3 regions of the Virgibacillus salinus genome follow, and region 2 is predicted to be linked to each of the others. Evidence: riboswitches for the same ligand, from Rfam matches in the RefSeq annotation. Region 2 holds a riboswitch; each other region holds the start of a gene.
The links. A riboswitch is a leader RNA that binds a small molecule or an ion and turns the genes downstream of it on or off. The one in region 2 is predicted to bind cyclic di-GMP.
Positions count from the first base shown of each region.

Region 1: linked by a shared signal. The riboswitch ahead of BLS02_RS18730 (hypothetical protein) and the one ahead of BLS02_RS01085 (Spo0E family sporulation regulatory protein-aspartic acid phosphatase) in region 2 are both predicted to bind cyclic di-GMP.
Region 3: linked by a shared signal. The riboswitch ahead of motA (flagellar motor stator protein MotA) and the one ahead of BLS02_RS01085 (Spo0E family sporulation regulatory protein-aspartic acid phosphatase) in region 2 are both predicted to bind cyclic di-GMP.

Region 1 is NZ_FNKD01000001.1:821,762-827,375, reverse strand. Features, by position in the region: gene BLS02_RS03975 (ABC transporter permease) at 1-192, opposite strand, end outside; gene BLS02_RS03970 (ABC transporter permease) at 211-1,152, opposite strand; gene BLS02_RS03965 (Lrp/AsnC family transcriptional regulator) at 1,433-1,882, shown strand; gene BLS02_RS03960 (M4 family metallopeptidase) at 1,938-3,590, opposite strand; gene BLS02_RS18730 (hypothetical protein) at 3,780-4,013, opposite strand; cyclic di-GMP riboswitch class I at 3,999-4,083, opposite strand; gene BLS02_RS03955 (ribonuclease HI family protein) at 4,251-4,661, shown strand; gene BLS02_RS03950 (amino acid ABC transporter ATP-binding protein) at 4,849-5,598, opposite strand; gene BLS02_RS03945 (amino acid ABC transporter permease) at 5,614-5,614, opposite strand, start outside.
Region 2 is NZ_FNKD01000001.1:207,015-212,628, reverse strand. Features, by position in the region: gene BLS02_RS01105 (Eco57I restriction-modification methylase domain-containing protein) at 1-48, opposite strand, end outside; gene BLS02_RS01100 (hypothetical protein) at 96-308, opposite strand; gene rlmH (23S rRNA (pseudouridine(1915)-N(3))-methyltransferase RlmH) at 374-853, opposite strand; gene BLS02_RS01090 (hypothetical protein) at 940-1,692, opposite strand; cyclic di-GMP riboswitch class I at 1,884-1,971, shown strand; gene BLS02_RS01085 (Spo0E family sporulation regulatory protein-aspartic acid phosphatase) at 2,004-2,192, shown strand; gene BLS02_RS01080 (lysophospholipid acyltransferase family protein) at 2,331-3,548, shown strand; gene BLS02_RS01075 (sodium/glutamate symporter family protein) at 3,545-4,909, shown strand; gene BLS02_RS01070 (GNAT family N-acetyltransferase) at 4,984-5,490, shown strand.
Region 3 is NZ_FNKD01000001.1:928,997-934,610, reverse strand. Features, by position in the region: gene BLS02_RS04415 (MBL fold metallo-hydrolase) at 1-869, shown strand, start outside; gene BLS02_RS04410 (DUF3006 domain-containing protein) at 873-1,139, shown strand; gene motB (flagellar motor protein MotB) at 1,227-2,006, opposite strand; gene motA (flagellar motor stator protein MotA) at 1,984-2,784, opposite strand; cyclic di-GMP riboswitch class I at 2,905-2,989, opposite strand; tRNA gene BLS02_RS04395 (tRNA-Ala) at 3,215-3,287, shown strand; gene BLS02_RS04390 (M14 family metallocarboxypeptidase) at 3,508-5,614, shown strand, end outside.

The DNA of each region.
Region 1 (5,614 bases), 610 kb from region 2:
TAAATTTTGTTCAAACGGACCCTGACTAACGAGCAGAGGTGCAAATACAGCGATAATTATTAGAATTGCAATAATGAAAAGTCCAAAGACTGCTAGCTTATTTTTCAGTAACCGTTTAAAGGTTTTTACGAGATTGCTTTCTCGTTTCCTTGAAGTTGCATTTTTTCCATTTAAAGCCAAATTAGATGGCACCACTTTTCCTCCTCACCGCTAGTTGTACGTTATTCTTGGGTCAATTAGTGCATAAATAATATCTACTATTAAGTTAACTATTACGAAAATTGCAGCTACTAACAGCACGGTACCTTGTACAACAGGGAAGTCCCTTGCTGCAATTGCGTCTATCATTAATCTACCTATACCATTAATTGCAAATACTTGCTCGGTAATGATAGTACCACCCAATAATGCTCCGAAATTTATACCAATAACGGTAACAACTGGTATCATTGCATTTCTCAAAGCATGAATCCAAATTAATGACCAGCGCTTCACACCTTTTGCTTTAGCAGTACGTATATAGTCAGATTTAATTACTTCTAACATCGCTGACCGACTCATACGGGCAATTAAAGCTGCTGAAGCAGTTCCTAATGTAATTGCCGGTAATATCAACTCAACTACACCCTGGAAAGTAAAAATCGAGGAGTTTAAACCTCCTACTGGAAGCCATTGCAGATTAACCGCGAATATAAGTATTAGCATCGTTCCCAGCCAAAAGTTGGGAATAGATACACCCGCCAATGAAAATGTCGTACTGGATATATCAATCCAGGAATTTTGCTTAATGGCTGCGATCATACCTGCAATAATCCCGATAATTATCGCCACGACCATGCTTGCACTAGCAAGTTTTATCGTATTCGGAAATCTAGTTAAAATAGCCTCCGTCACTGATTGTCCTGTTTGGTATGAGTAACCAAAATCACCTTGCAGAATACCACCCAAGTAATCAAAATACTGAACTAAAACTGGTCTATCTAACCCTAAGTCTACTCTGATTGCTTCAAGATCTGAGTTACTTGCTGTAGGTCCACCAATGATGGTTGCAGGATCTCCGGGAGCAATAAACATACTCATAAACACTAAAAATGAGATACCCAACAACAATAAAACTAACTGGAACAGCCTTCTAACTACTAAACCGATCACTTTATCACTCCTCCATTCAATATATATTTAAAGTTGTCAAACTTTTTATTAAATTACTAAAATAGTACATAATTATGAATTGAAAGTCAATAGAATTTCAGACAAAAAGTATAATAAAATGGTGTAACCGATTCCATTAATGACAAATAAATGGTAAAAAAGTTTCATTTTGTATAAAATCAAGCATATTAACTTAGCTAAAAAGTTTTGTTAAAATGTCTATTTTCTGATATTATAAAAAAAGAAATCAAAAAATAGTAATTTTTAGGGGAAGTTAACTATGAAATATGATGATATAGATCGGAAAATTATAGAAGAATTAATTGTCGATGGAAGGTTATCGTATGTAGAGTTAGCTGAGAAGGTAGGTTTCTCACGTGTAGCTGTTAAAGATAGAATTAAGAACCTGAAGGATACTGGAGTAATCGAGAATTTTACTGTTACCATTAACTCAGAAAAGTTCGGGAAAAATGTTTCCGCTTTTTTTGAAGTAGATGTGGAACCAAAGCAGTTACAGAAAGTAGCGCAAAACCTTGCAGATAACCCCAATGTCGCTAGTGTATATCAAATGACTGGTCCCAGCACACTGCATATGCATGTACTTGTGGAGGACTTCAAAATGCTAGAAGTTTTTATTAACAACGAACTATATGCTGTTGAGGGCATAACAAGGGTAGAAAGTTCTATACTATTAAAAAGATTTAAAAGTCGGATAGGATATAAGCTGTAGATTATTAATAAAGCTTGCAAGGGAAACAATCCCCTGCAAGCTTTTAATTATATTGCTAGTAAATTCCTACCTGATCAAATCCACTAGCAACCTCTTCTGCTTCTATACTATCTTCACCATAAATATCTACCGCTGACTGTACGATAGCTGCTCGTGCAACACTAAAATCTGAATCCGGTGTTAAGTAAGTAGTTAATGCACGATAGTAAATATGCCCAAGTTTATCCTTGCCAATTTGCTGACCTATTAGGTATGCAGCATGGTTGGTAATGGACGAGTTAACATGAACACCACCATTATCTACCCAAATTGGCATATGATAGAATTCATCCATATGTTCAGGGTACATTCCGTCACCATATGGGGCTCTAGCGTCAGACACTGCAAATTGGTCTGGATTACTTAAGCTGCGTAATGCAACCCTTCCCTCTTCAATGGAGGCTGGCGCCATAATGTCTTCACCCAATTCCCAATCATCTTCATCGATAAGGGCTCCAAACACATCAGCGAATGACTCATTCAATGCACCTGATTTATTCCGGTAACGTAAATTTGCCGAGTGACTGATCACACCGTGAGTCATCTCATGAGCAGCGACATCAAGACCTGCCGATAGTGGTACCATAAACTCGCCATCCCCGTCACCATAAGTCATCTGACGTCCATTCCAAAAAGCATTATTATAATTGTTGCCAAAGTGAACGTAAGAAACGATAGCCATTCCATTACCGTCAAGGGAGTTACGATCATGTTCATTAAGGTAATAATCATATACAGTTTCTGAATTATAGTGTGCATCTACTGCCGGGTGTTGGTACTCATCCATCCAGGCTTCACTCTTGTTTTCGAAAATATTTCCAGTGTTATAATCATATGTGTAAATACCTTCTAGACTATTATGTGATTCATCATATAACTTAAATGTGGTGCTTTCATCAGGTTGTATTTCCATCGTTGTGTGAAGCTGTCGCTTTGCACCGTGCACCCCTTCGCCTACACCTTTGTGTGCCTTCTTTTCGATTTCATCGGCATGCAATAACGCATTATACTTATCAATGACATCTCCCGATTTGGCATCAACAAATACAAACCAGTTGCCAGGTTTGTCACCAAGGAAATTAACATTAATTTTATAGGCTAGATTACTTTCTCCTTCGAATGAATAAACAACGAGGTCAGAGGTAGGTTTATACGCAAGTTTTTCTGGAGCATTCACTGATGACTTAGCTTGGTGTATAGCTTCGCTGATGTCAACGGAAGGATTGGTGTTAATAACATTACCTTCAACTACTTTATTATGGTTGCCATTTACTGCAACAACCTCATTTTTCTTGTTAAAGTGAACAATTATTTCTGTACCTTCTACAGGCACTCCATTTTTCGTTTGATCAAAGCGAATGTGTGTCATTCCAAGATCATCTTTTTGAACATCTTTAACCTTTAGATTTTCCTCTGGATTCTTAATCCCAAACCTTTTTTCATTTTGCTTCAGGAAATTAACCGCATTTGAGGCATTGCTGTCTTTAAACTTTTTTGCGACTTTTCCCTTAACAAATATAGGGACATTCGCATTTGCATTCCACTTCTTCTCTTCTTGCACACTGCTAAAACTAGAGTCTTGCGGTTTAGCTAACACGTCACTCACTGTGACCGAGCCAATTAATAGCGCTGAAGACAGAACAACAGGAACAATATACTTTTTCTTCAATATTATACCTCCTATTTAATTTGATAGTTTTATTATAGATTAGTAGACCGATAATTTCATGATTAATTAGAATTGTTTTAATTTTATGATAAATGGTTATGTTTACCTAATATGGTTATTGATTAGGGTAATAGAGACTATCTTTTAACTTCATAGAAGTAATAGCAATTTAATCAAAAAAAGCACCATTCAGGCGCTTTTTTTGTCTTTCACTATGTAGTTCATTGCTGCTTCTTCATGATAATTAATTTTCTGTTCAAGCTCATGTTTGAATCTCTCATCAAGACAATCGGAAACAACAGTTGATAATTCCCTCAGTCTTAATTGATGCCAAAAAAACCTACCACGATAGTAAAATTTCTTCAAACATATTCCTGCTTGCAATGCCATAAATCGACGGAGGTCGTATTCGATATCTGGCAAGCATTGTCATCCGACTTTAGCCCCTGTAGTTTTGCGTCATCGCTTTTCAACGATTTTGCCCTTTCGTACAATTTATGTTGTTAGTTGTATTACCGTGTATATAGTCACGGTTTTTAATGATTCTTTATGCCTGTTTATAAAAGCTAATTTCTTTGCGGAGCAAAATAATTCAGGTAAACTGTACGCTAAACTGATATAATTTCTTTACAAGACTCGCTTAAAAAGGAGATAAAAGCATTGATTAATGTTTACACAGATGGGGCATCAAATGGCAACCCGGGAATTAGTGGTGCTGGTGTTTATATAAAAGCAAACGGAAAAATATACGAATATTCATTTCCATTAGGAGAAATGTCTAACCATGAAGCAGAATTTCATGCTGTGTTAAAAGCATTGGAAATTTGCCTGGAAAATTTTCCAGATGAAATACTGTCATTTCGGTCGGATTCAAAGCTAGTAGTAGATACAATTGAAAAAGATTTCACGAAAAATCAAACCTTTCTCCCCTTACTTGAGAAAATTAGAGATAATTCAAGCAGCTTTCCATACTTTTTTATCAAGTGGATACCTGATAAAAATAACTACGCAGATAAATTGGCGAGAAAAGCTATTCAACGGGACGGAGGGTCAGGTTCCTCGTCCCATTAATGCCAATCCCGAGGTCGCCCCTCGCCCCATTAGAAAACTTGGCTTATCGCCAAGCTTTAATATAGATAAGCCTTAGTTGCAATTATGCAGTAAGAAAGTATCTACACTTTCTTACTTGTCAAAAAAGCTGAAATTCCTCCTAAATGGAATTTCGGCTTTTTACATTCATACCCAGAACCCTGGTCCGTTACGCTGGATTCAGTATCCTTTTCAGAAACTGCTTCGTCCGCTCTTCTTTTGGTTCCTTAAGCACTTGACTTGGAGGACCTTGTTCGACGATATAACCTTCATCCATAAACAGGACTTCATCGGATACCTGTTCGGCAAATTGTAATTCGTGGGTTACGACAACCATTGTCCAATTTTCTTTTACCAGGTCTTTGATGACGGATAATACTTCTCCGATTAACTCTGGGTCTAATGCAGAAGTAGGTTCATCAAATAACATCAGTTCAGGTTTAATTGCCAATGCTCGTGCAATACCAACCCGTTGCTGCTGACCGCCGGATAACTGATTTGGGTAAAGATTTGCTTTATCCTTTAACCCTACTTTTGTAAGCAACTCTATTGCCCTGTTTTGCTCCTCTTCCTTCTTACCTCTTTGCACAATAATGGGACCCTCTGTCACATTCTCCAGTGCAGTTTTATGTGGAAAAAGATTATAGGATTGGAACACCATCCCGGACTTTCTTCTCAATTTCAATACATCCCGTTTATGGATTTTGTTGGAAAAATCCAGATTAAAAGAATCATGAAATGAAAAGGTTCCTTCATTTGGCTGTTCCAATGCATTCAGGCAGCGAAGTAGTGTTGTTTTCCCTGAACCTGAAGGACCTATAATTGATAATACTTTTCCTTTTTCGATTGTTAAATTTATGTCTTTCAATACTTCCAACTCTCCAAATGATTTGGTCAAGCCATTCACAGTTAAATACACAGATAATTCACCTTCC
Region 2 (5,614 bases):
GGAATTCATTATCAATTTATACCTTTTTGAACGCAATGTATTATCCATAGAAACACCTCTTATATTTAGTGTCTATAATATAACACACTTCACCTTTACTGGCCACACTTTTCTGGCCAATTGATAAATAAATTGAATTTAGAACCATCGTTTAGAATGATTTGGATACCTACTTTTGATGTTTCTATTTCCAATCTTTCAAACGTGTTGACAAAATGTAAGACTTCATTTAATTCTTCGGGGAATTTTCCTTGTTGAATATCTTTAACAGAATCACATATCATTCTTTCAAATTGTTTGATTTCCATTTCAACATCATCCTTTTTTCATAATAAATAAGCACAGTCCTGAAGACTGTGCTTAAAAACCTCATTTACTTATGGTACGGTTCCCCCCAATTAATCCTAAACCCACGATAAATCTGCTCCAACAATATAAGCCTCATCACCTGGTGCGGAAATGTCATTTTGGAAAATGATAATGCAAGATCACTCCGCTTTTGGACTTCATCACTAATGCCTAATGATCCGCCGATAACAAATGCAAGCTTACTTTTCCCGTAGGTGGCAAGCTCGTCCATTTTGGCTGCGAGCTGTTCAGAACTTAGCATTTTGCCATTGATTTCGAGGGTTATGACATGGGTATCCTGCTTGATGTTAGCGAGAATGCGTTCGCCTTCCTTTTGTTTTACTTCGATCATTTCAGCGTCGCTCATATTTTCCGGGGCTTTTTCATCGGCGACTTCGGTAATTTGAACTTTTGCATATGTACTTAATCGTTTGAGATATTCCTCAATGCCCTGCTTGAGGTATTTTTCCTTTAATTTTCCTACTGTGATAATTTTTATGTTCATTCAAATTCATTCCTTTATGGACTTCGTTTGTTTACATTGTAACAAAGAATGACGATACCGTATTCCAGTATCGCCATTTCACTCAGTTATTCAGACTTCCTCTCTTCTTCTCGTTGTTTCGTCATGAAAAGGGACAGTGGTTGTTCTGATCCAGTCATCAATTTATAGACATATGTGGAAGTAAGGTTATAACTGTTTTCAATACTTTCTGCTATATAGTTAGTTCGTTCAAAAAGAATAGATCGAAACTGATCAATTTGCCTTAACGTTTTCTCCATCAGGGCTTCCTGGTTTTCCAACCGGTTTATAACTTGATCCTGGTTATCGTCTTGTGTGGATATCCACTCTGACATCTCTTTGTTAAGATCATATAATTCACTCATGTGTGATGCGAGTGCCTGGCTTGAGGTTTCATATTTTCCTAGCTGATCTACAATAGCCTGATTCGATTCGCCTAAGAGATTGACTTGTTCTGCAATCTCCTTATTTAATAGTCCACCGTTCTCCAGAATAGCTTGTAACTTTGCATTGTTTCTATCTAGGGTTGTCAGCCATTGCACAGCCTGATTCTCGAAATTTTGGTGCTGAAGGTTACTTTCTTTTAATACTTCCAGCTGTTTGCCAACCTCCTGCCATCTGCCTGCTTGCGTATTAGTTTGTTGGTGGTATAACGATTTTAAGTCACGGAATGAATTGGATAATGATTTATTTAGCTCTTTCTGTTCTTTTATCATCTCGGAGAAATAATCTACGCGAAAGTATCCTTGGTTCGGCTCCAGAATATCGCTGCCATTCATAAAGACATCTGGATGATCATCATTATTAATATATAATCCCATCGCTTGCTCACTTCCTTATTCATATTATTGTATTATCCTATGCGTATTATGAAAAGACGGGACAATAATCCAGGTGAATCAAGTTTAAAATTCTCCAGTATCTTTTCATTATTTTTGCGTTAATTCAGTATATATAGTATATTGTGAATAATATCTTTTATAGAATAAACTGTGTTAGTACCATCACATCATGTACGAAATGGCAAAATCATTGAAAAATGATGACGCAAAGCTACAGGGACTAAGTTGGATATTCCAATAAGTCAGCCAGCTTTCGAATACACTCCTTATTCCTGGAAGGGGGATGTGATTTGGATATAGAAGATGTTCTTAAGATTATTAACGATGATATTAAAATGCTCAAATCTTTGATGTATCAAGTTAAAGCGAATGGAAGTGAGTTTACAGATCCTTCATTAATACAAGTTAGTCAATTATTAGATGTGAAGCTCAACCAACGAAATGATCTAATGTCTTTTTGTGCAAATGAACTAGATTAATTCTAAATTCATGTTTTTGTGGTACTAACACTGCCTCTCTATACTCCGTACACTATTGGGGTATAGCTTTTTTTGTATTTAAGTATGGTAAAATAATAGAGTAATTATTTCATAAATTTTATCGTTGGATGTGAAACTATGAGTATCGAAAATAAACCAAATATGTGGATAATAAATATGCTGTTAATTCCTATCCGCTTCTTTACTAGAAATCGTTCGAAAATAGTAATTGAACGCAATGATACACTTCATATGGAACCACCTTATATTATTTTATCCAACCACGTAAATAACTGGGATCCACTGATTCTGAATAGTTATGTAAAAGAACCGATTTCTTTCATTGCTGCTGACCCTCTTTTTCGAAATCCTTTCTTAAAAAGAATATTAAACTATGTTGGTGCCATTCCAAAGATGAAATTCAAAAATGATACAAGCACGATAAGAGGTGTGCTGAAAGCTAAAAAGCATAATCGGGTTATTGGTATTTTTCCAGAGGGGAACCGTAATTGGGATGGTGACACCGAGCCGCTTATTTATTCAACAGCGAAACTAGTCAAGCTGTTAGACATTCCAGTTGTAGTTGCAACTATTCGCGGTGGCCATCTTACTCATCCAAGGTGGGCAGATAAACATCGCAAAGGCTTAATCTCTATTTCCTATAAAAAAGAATGGGATCAGGGAGCTTTTTCAAACGATTCACCTGACGTCATAAACCAAAAGCTAACCGAAGCGCTTTACCATAATGAAATGGAATGGCAGTCCGAGATTGCGAGTGAATATCAGGGGAAAAATCTAGCAAACTACTTGGAACGCCTGTTGTTTGTTTGTCCACATTGTAGAATACCTGGACAGCTGCATTCGCACGATGACCTGTTTGAATGTCAGAGCTGTGATTATACCGTTCGTTACACACTTTTAGGAAATTTTGAAGAAGTAACACACCCCATCTATTATTCTACTCCTCGTGATTGGAATAAATGGCAGCTTGAATTTTTGAAAGAGACATTACTTGACCCGGATTGGCAGCAGAACTGGAATGAGGCAATGCAGGACCATGTAAAGCTGTTTATATCTTGGGACAATGAACCATTCCGGCTTATTTCTAAAGGGGATTTGAAGTGGAACAATAAAACAATCACTTTTAACGGTGATAACCAGGAGCAATATGCTTTTGCATTTCGGGACCTAGAAGGGATTAATATACAGTTTCATCATAAGCTGGACTTTTTTTATGAAAATCAATTTTACCGAATTGTATTTTATCAGCCCAACACCTCGGCATACAAATGGCTAATGGCAATCAAAACCGCACAGGCATTGGAATCTAAACAGACCAAGGAGGTTATCTCATGAGTAACTCCTGGTCATTAGTACTCGATTTTGCTCTTTTATCTTTTTTAATAGTTATTGCCGCTGTATTAAAAGCGAGAATTCCAGCCTTGCGGAAATTAATTGTGCCAACGTCAATGATTGCGGGTTTCATGGGGCTAATCGTCGGACCTGAACTATTAGGGTGGATAAACTTTGATAAGGATTTACTTGGAAACCTGGTTTACCATCTAATGGCAATTGGCTTTATTGCTTTATCGTTAAAAGAACGGGAAATTGAAAACAGCCCGGCAATCCTTAACTCAGGCCTTATGATTGTTTCCACGTATTTAATTCAGGGATTGGTCGGTTTTGGTTTATTCATGATCCTTGTCGAAACATTTTATCCGGACTTTTTCCCAGGTGTTGGACTATTGCTGCCACTCGGATTCGGTCAAGGACCTGGACAAGCATATTCGATAGGTACACAGTGGGAAGAACTGAGACTAGTTGGTGGCGGGAACCTTGGTTTAACGATTGCCGGGATAGGCTTTATCTGGGCGACGGTTGTCGGGATTATCCTGATGAACCTATTAGCCCGTAACAAAAAATTCCAGAAAACCGAATCTGGACCAGTCAAAACACATAAACAAATGGTAGAAAGGTCCGAGCCAGATGAAATTTCATTAAGTGATGCAATCGATAAGCTAACCTATCAAATAGCATTAATCGGCTTCATTTACCTTGTTACATATTTAACAATATACGGGTTAGACAAAGTATTGACGCCACTCGGAACATTTGGAGCAACTTTTGCCCAGCTAATCATTGGATTCCACTTTTTAATCGGAAGCTTGTACGCGATGTTTTTCCGAACTGTTTTAAATAGATTAAAAAATGCTGGACTTCAGCTTGAACATTCACCGAACAACTTTTTACTGCAGCGAATTTCCGGTTTTTCGTTCGATTACATGATAACCGCATCAATCGCTGCTATTTCGATTTATGCATTACAGGAGTATGCTGTCCCGATTCTGATATTAACTACTTTAGGCGGCTTCGTAACCATCGCATTTTTACTTTGGATTGGACCACGCGTATTTCCTGAGGATAAGCTGCCAAACGTATTAGGATTTTACGGAATGCAAACCGGTACCATATCAACTGGAATGGCACTATTAAAGGCAGTTGATCCAAAATTCCAATCCAATACAGCAGATAATATGGTGATGGGTAGTGCGACAGCAATAATGTTTGGATTTCCTTTATTACTGCTCTTAAATGTGCCAATCGTTGGGTATGTTCAGAACCAGCCAATCATGTATGTCTATACACTTATTGGATTACTTGTTTATTTCCTGGCGCTAGTTGGTGCCTTGCTTTACAGAACACGAAAAACGGTATAGGGAGTTGGATGGAGCGGGTTCCGTTACCTATCACAAAGAATAAAAATGTAAGATAATCTATGAGGAGGTAAAAAATGAACTTGGATTACGTTGAAGGTTTCAATATAAAAATTGCTACGAATGAGGATAGTAGTGAAATTATTAAAATGTTAAAACAGATAGCTCTATGGATGAAAGATAATGAAATAAATCAATGGGGGTTTCTATTAGATGGTGGTGATGATGAAGAAATTGAACAAGCCATATCTAATCAAGAAACGTATATTGTTTTGAAAGATAACGATATTGTGGCTACATTTACACTTTTATCTGAACAAAGTGAATGGGACAGGCATATTTGGGGAGACGATATTTCCTCAGAATCGCTTTACTTACATAGACTTGCAATTATTCCTACATATATGAAGAACGGAATGGGTAGAAGTATTCTTGATTGGATACAGAACAATAAAAGTGATAAAGAATATCTTAAATTAGATTGTGTTGCGGATAATATAAAATTAAATAACTTTTATAAGAATAATAAATTTGAACTTGTTGGTTTAACAGATGGACACAGTAAATATCAAAGGCGTATATAATAAAGGATTAATACTTGAATAGGAAATTGAATCCGCTTGTTCAACTATAGTAGCAGGTTAGTGGAACAGAACAGAAGATATATGAAACGTTTAATAGTTAAACAACGTCATTTTATAAAGGGGG
Region 3 (5,614 bases), 720 kb from region 2:
ATGCTGATCACTCCGGGCAATTGGCAGATGTCATGAACACATTTGATGTTGGCGAAGTTTGGATGTCTGGAAATGAAAGTTCATCACAAACATTTCAACAAGGTATGAAAGCTGTTCTGGCAAGTGATGCTGACTACGATGAGCCAAGAACCGGAGACACGTTTGAAATTGGTACGATGGACATAACCGTTCTCCATCCAAGCAGTATTTCTGGCAACACAAACGAAGAATCCATTTCCGCAAAATTCACATATGGCGACATGAGCTTCCTGTTCACTGGCGATGCTGATCGTGATAGCGAAATGGAAATGGTAAACAGCGGAAATAATGTTAATGCTGACATTGTGCAATTAGGACACCACGGATCCAACACATCCAGTAGTCCAGCCTTTATTGATGCAGTAAGTCCTGAAATAGCCATTTACAGTGCAGGAGCAGATAACCAATATGGACACCCTCATGCCGAAGTGATTTCACTTATTCAAAACGCTGGGATCAAATTATATGGTACTGATGTTCATGGAACGATTGTTGTAACAACGGATGGAAAAGACTATACCATCCAAACAAAAGAAGATGGCACAATCAGCCCAAGTAACAGCGATTCCTCAGATAACTCATCCAATAATGATACAAATAATCAATCAACTAGCACGGAAAATAAGACAGCAACTAGGGACTGTATTAACATCAACAATGCATCATCTAATAAATTGCAGGAAATTATCCATATCGGTCCGGCACGTGCAGAGGATTTGATGAAATTACGTCCATATCAATCAGTAGATGATTTAACAGATGTTAGTGGAATTGGTCCATCGCGGATAGCCGATATCAAAAGCCAAGGCTTAGCATGTACAGGAGGATAAAACATGAGAGGAATACTAGATCGATTTGAAGACAATAACAAAGCCGTCATCCTCATTGAGGAAACCAAGGAAGAAGTGGTCATTCCGGTTGATGAATTACCTAATGGCAGCAGCGAAAATACGTACTTCATTATGGAAAAAATAGACGATAAGTACCAGATTGTTTCGATTGATGAAGCAACCACCCAAAAGGAAGCTGAAGAAACATCTGATTTAATGGCAAAATTACGTGCAAAAAGTAAAGGGAGTAAGTTTAAGAAGAAGCAATAATATGAAAAGCCGAAATCCTATATGGACTCCAGCTTTTAGTTTATTTATCGATAAAAATTGACAAAAATCGGGAAGTGACAGGCACCACTACAATTCTTCTTTAATATCATAATTAGGCAATACCAGCACTTCTACTCGTCTGTTTTTTGCCCGATTTTGATCATTGGTGTTCGGTACTAGTGGTTTATGTTCACCAAACCCCTTTGCACTGAATGTTCTTGGGTCAAGTTTGTCATTCTCTAGTATTAAACGCATGAAGTTAACCGCTCGCATGACACTTAAATCCCAATTCGATGAGAATTTACTAGTACGAATTGGCCGTTCATCTGTATGTCCACTGACTACTATTTGATGTGGTGGATCCGTGTACAAAAAGGTTGATATAGCACTTGCAATTTTCCTGCCTTCTCCCCTCACCACCGCGCTTCCAGAATCAAATGTTACATCATTGATAATAGTAACTAATAATCCTTCTCCAGTTAACTTTGTTCCTAACTTTTCGGCAAGATTGTTTTCAGTTATATATTCATTTATTCTCTTCTGCAGCAATTCCAATCTATTTAACTCTTGTTCACTGTCACTTAACTTTTCTTCTTTTTCCTCTTCCTCAGGTTTTTCAGTCTCCTCTTCATCCTCTTCCACATCCTGAGGCATCTCTACTGTGCTATTACTTTCTTCTAGTATCCCATCGCCCCCGGAAAACTCACTATTAAACACGCGAGAGAGCTCCTCATATTTTTTTGCATCTAGCTCACTCATCGCAAATAAAACTATGAATAATGCCAGGAGCAGCGTTAATAAATCCGCATAAGGAAGCAACCAGGATTCACTCATATGAGTTTCATCATTCTTTTTCTTTCTGCGCATCTGATCCCTCCTGGTCTAACTTCGATAACTCTTTTGGAGATAAATATGAACTTAATTTATCCCGAATCAGCTGTGGGGATTCACCATTTGTTATGGATAAGACACCTTCAATTATGATTTGTTTCATCAGCACCTCTTTTTTTGATTTCTCTTTAAGTTTGTTTGCAAAAGGGTGCCACAATACATAACCAGAAAATATACCAAACAGAGTTGCGATAAAAGCCGAAGAGATAGCATGTCCTAAAGCCTCCATGTCATTCATATCACCTAAAGCAGCGATTAAACCGACAACCGCCCCCAACACACCAAGCGTTGGAGCGTATGTACCAGCCTGTGAAAAGACGGAAACACCTTTCTGATGCCTCTCTTCCATAGCGTCAATTTTTTCTAACATAAGCTCTCTAATAAACTCCGTTGATTGCCCATCAACAGCCAACTGGATGCCTGACGACAAAAAACTGTCATCCACCTGTTCTATTTTAGACTCAAGCGATAGTATTCCTTCTTTCCGAGTAAGCTCTGCCCATTCAGTAAATCTATCAACAGTTTGTTTTACATCGTTCTGCTTATCTTCCTTAAATAGTATTATAAATAGTCTCGGTACCTTTTTAATCGTTTCCATTGGAAAAGCAATACACACAGACGCAGCTGTTCCGAAAAATATAATAATAAAAGCAGCAGGATTAACTAACGCTGCGGGATTAACACCTTTAAGTGTCATACCTATCCCAATAGCTAAAAATCCGATAAAAATGCCAATAATTGATGTCTTATCCATCATTATGTACCTCCTTGAAGATAGGGAATAACTGAGAATTCCCGATTTTCCTATAATTAAAAATAGCCTACCAAAAATGATAGACTTTAATTAGCTTAACTACTAATCTTTTCATCCTTTTTCGGTAACCCGGCGATCATAGTCATAAAACCTTAGACCCGTGGCTCTGCGTCCTTACCTTTCAATAAGTTTGCCGTTATCGCAGGTTATTCAACTTTTTTCTCATCAATCAACCCTTATTTTTATTAGAAGTTTCATACTAACTATATCGTTCAAAATTCCGGAAAGTTGAATATCAAAAGGGAAGAAAAAATATTTCGAAAAATTTAACATGTGTTGTGGCCAGTATGATTGCGCCTTCTGATACTCTAAAATCATCTGATACCTTGAAAAAAATAAAGAAAATGCTTATAATAAAGTCTGACTCAACGGGGCATTAGCTCAGCTGGGAGAGCATCGTGCTGGCAGCGCGAGGGTCAGCGGTTCGAGCCCGCTATGCTCCATCCAACTTAAGTCTTGTGGTATCAAGGGGTAAATAGAAATATCCACTTACATCATGTAAGTGGTTTTTTTGCGTTGTGTGCGAAAAACCCAAAGGTACAAACTATAAAATATATAAATGAAATTTTTATATTATTCTTTACTAATACTTTACTTTGAACCTTTTTTATTAATTTTGAACTGATATAATAAAGACTAACTATTATTATGGAGGGGTGTTTTTTGAGGTATAAACTATTAATAAATATTATATTTTTTATTGTATTAATGGGATTGGTGAGTCAACCTATCTTTACATCTGCTGAAGAGGTGGAAGCATCTAGAGCAGTGTCTATGGATGGAACTCTTCAAGTATATGTCGATAAAGATGTTGAATCAGAAGTATTAATAGAATATGAACTGGGTACTATTATCAATTACCAGAAAGATGAAAATGACGGTAATTGGTTAAATGTAGAAGTAATTATTGGCGAGGAAACAAAGAAAGGATATGTACATAAAGATGACGTTACATTGATCGAACCCGAAACACAAGATCTTCAGGGTGTAGTAATTCCTGATGTCATGAACGTTTATCAAAAGCCAGTTGAGAATTCTATTGTAATGAAATCTATTGAAAAAGGTACATTAGTATCTTATCAAACATTCACTAATGGTTGGTACGAGATAACATTAAATGCTGATGGGAAAGAAACAACAGGTTACATAATCGCAGAAGAAGTAGAAGAGCCACTGAACAATCCAAGCTCTTTCTCTGGAATTGCTTTAAATGATAAAACGCATGTTTACTCCAAAGCTTCTAAGGACTCTGTGTCGCTGAAGAGTTATCCAAAAGGAAAACTTTTATATTATCAAGCTTTTATTAGTGGTTGGTATAAAGCTATTGTGTACGTGGATGGTCAACCGCATACAGGCTACATATCTCATGATGATGTGGAAGAACCTGTTCAGAACCAGCAAAGTTTGTCAGGAATAGCTTCAAACAGTCAGACTAATATCTATTCCTTTGCAAGCAAGAATAGTGAAATACTAAAAAGTTATCCAAAAGGTGACATATTATATTATAAGACATTTCTGAGTAATTGGTATGAGGCATTAGTATATGTAAATGGTGAGGCTAGAATAGGATACATTCATTTGAATGATGTACAAGAGCCTACCAATAATCCTGTCTCTTTATCAGGTGTTGCGCAAAAAAATAAAACATACATATATTCTAATGCAAATAAAAATTCAAAAATAATAAAAAACTATCCGCAAGGTAAAACATTATATTATAAAACGTTCATTGATGGATGGTACGAAGCTTTAGTATATATAAATGGAGAAGCAAAAACAGGTTATATATCCGCTTCTGATGTGGAGGAACCTGTTGGAGACCAAAAAAGTCTAAAAGGTGTCTCGATAAACTCTACTACTAATGTATATAAGCGACCTAGTAGAGATAGTTCATCCTTGAAGTCGTATGAGGCTGGACAAATACTATATTATAAAACGTATTTAGAAGATTGGTATGAAGCACTGGTTTATGTGAATGGGGATAAACGCACGGGGTACATTCATGTCAATGATGTGGAGTCACCTGTTAAGAACCAAAAAAGCTCATCAGGATACGCTGTAAAGAAAACTCATGTGCATTCTAACCCTAGTAAAAATAGTAGCTCGTTGAAATCCTACGATGAAGGAAGTTTGCTTTACTATAAAACATTTTTAAGTAAATGGTATGAAGCAATTATATATAAAAACGGGGTAAAATATACCGGTTATATCCATAAAGGTGATATTGAAGAGCCTGTGAAAAATCAAGAGAATTTATCAGGTTATGCATTAAACAAAACGCTAATTCATTCAAGTCCAAGCAGGACTAGTAAGTCATTGAAATCTTATCAAGAAGGTAGCTTATTGTACTATAAAACATTCTTGAATAATTGGTATGAAGCATTAATTTATAAAAATGGAGAAAAGCATATCGGTTATATTCACCAAAAAGATGTTGAGATGCCTGTAGATAATCATGAGAGTATGAGAGGTTATGCATACCATTCCAAAATAAACGTTTATTCAGCTCCTAGTAAGAAGCGGGACGTATTAAAATCTTATAATGAAGGAAAACTATTATACTATAAAACTTTTATGGAAGATTGGTATAAAGCCTTGATATATGTGAATGGAGAAGCACAAGCTGGTTACATTCACAAAAACGACGTATTAGATGAAAATGCTAGTCGGAATACCTTAGATGGGATAGCAGTAAGAGATAAGACATTTGTTTACAATAAGACTTCAAGAAAATCAAAGAAACTGAAGGGATATAGCTTTGGTTCGAAAT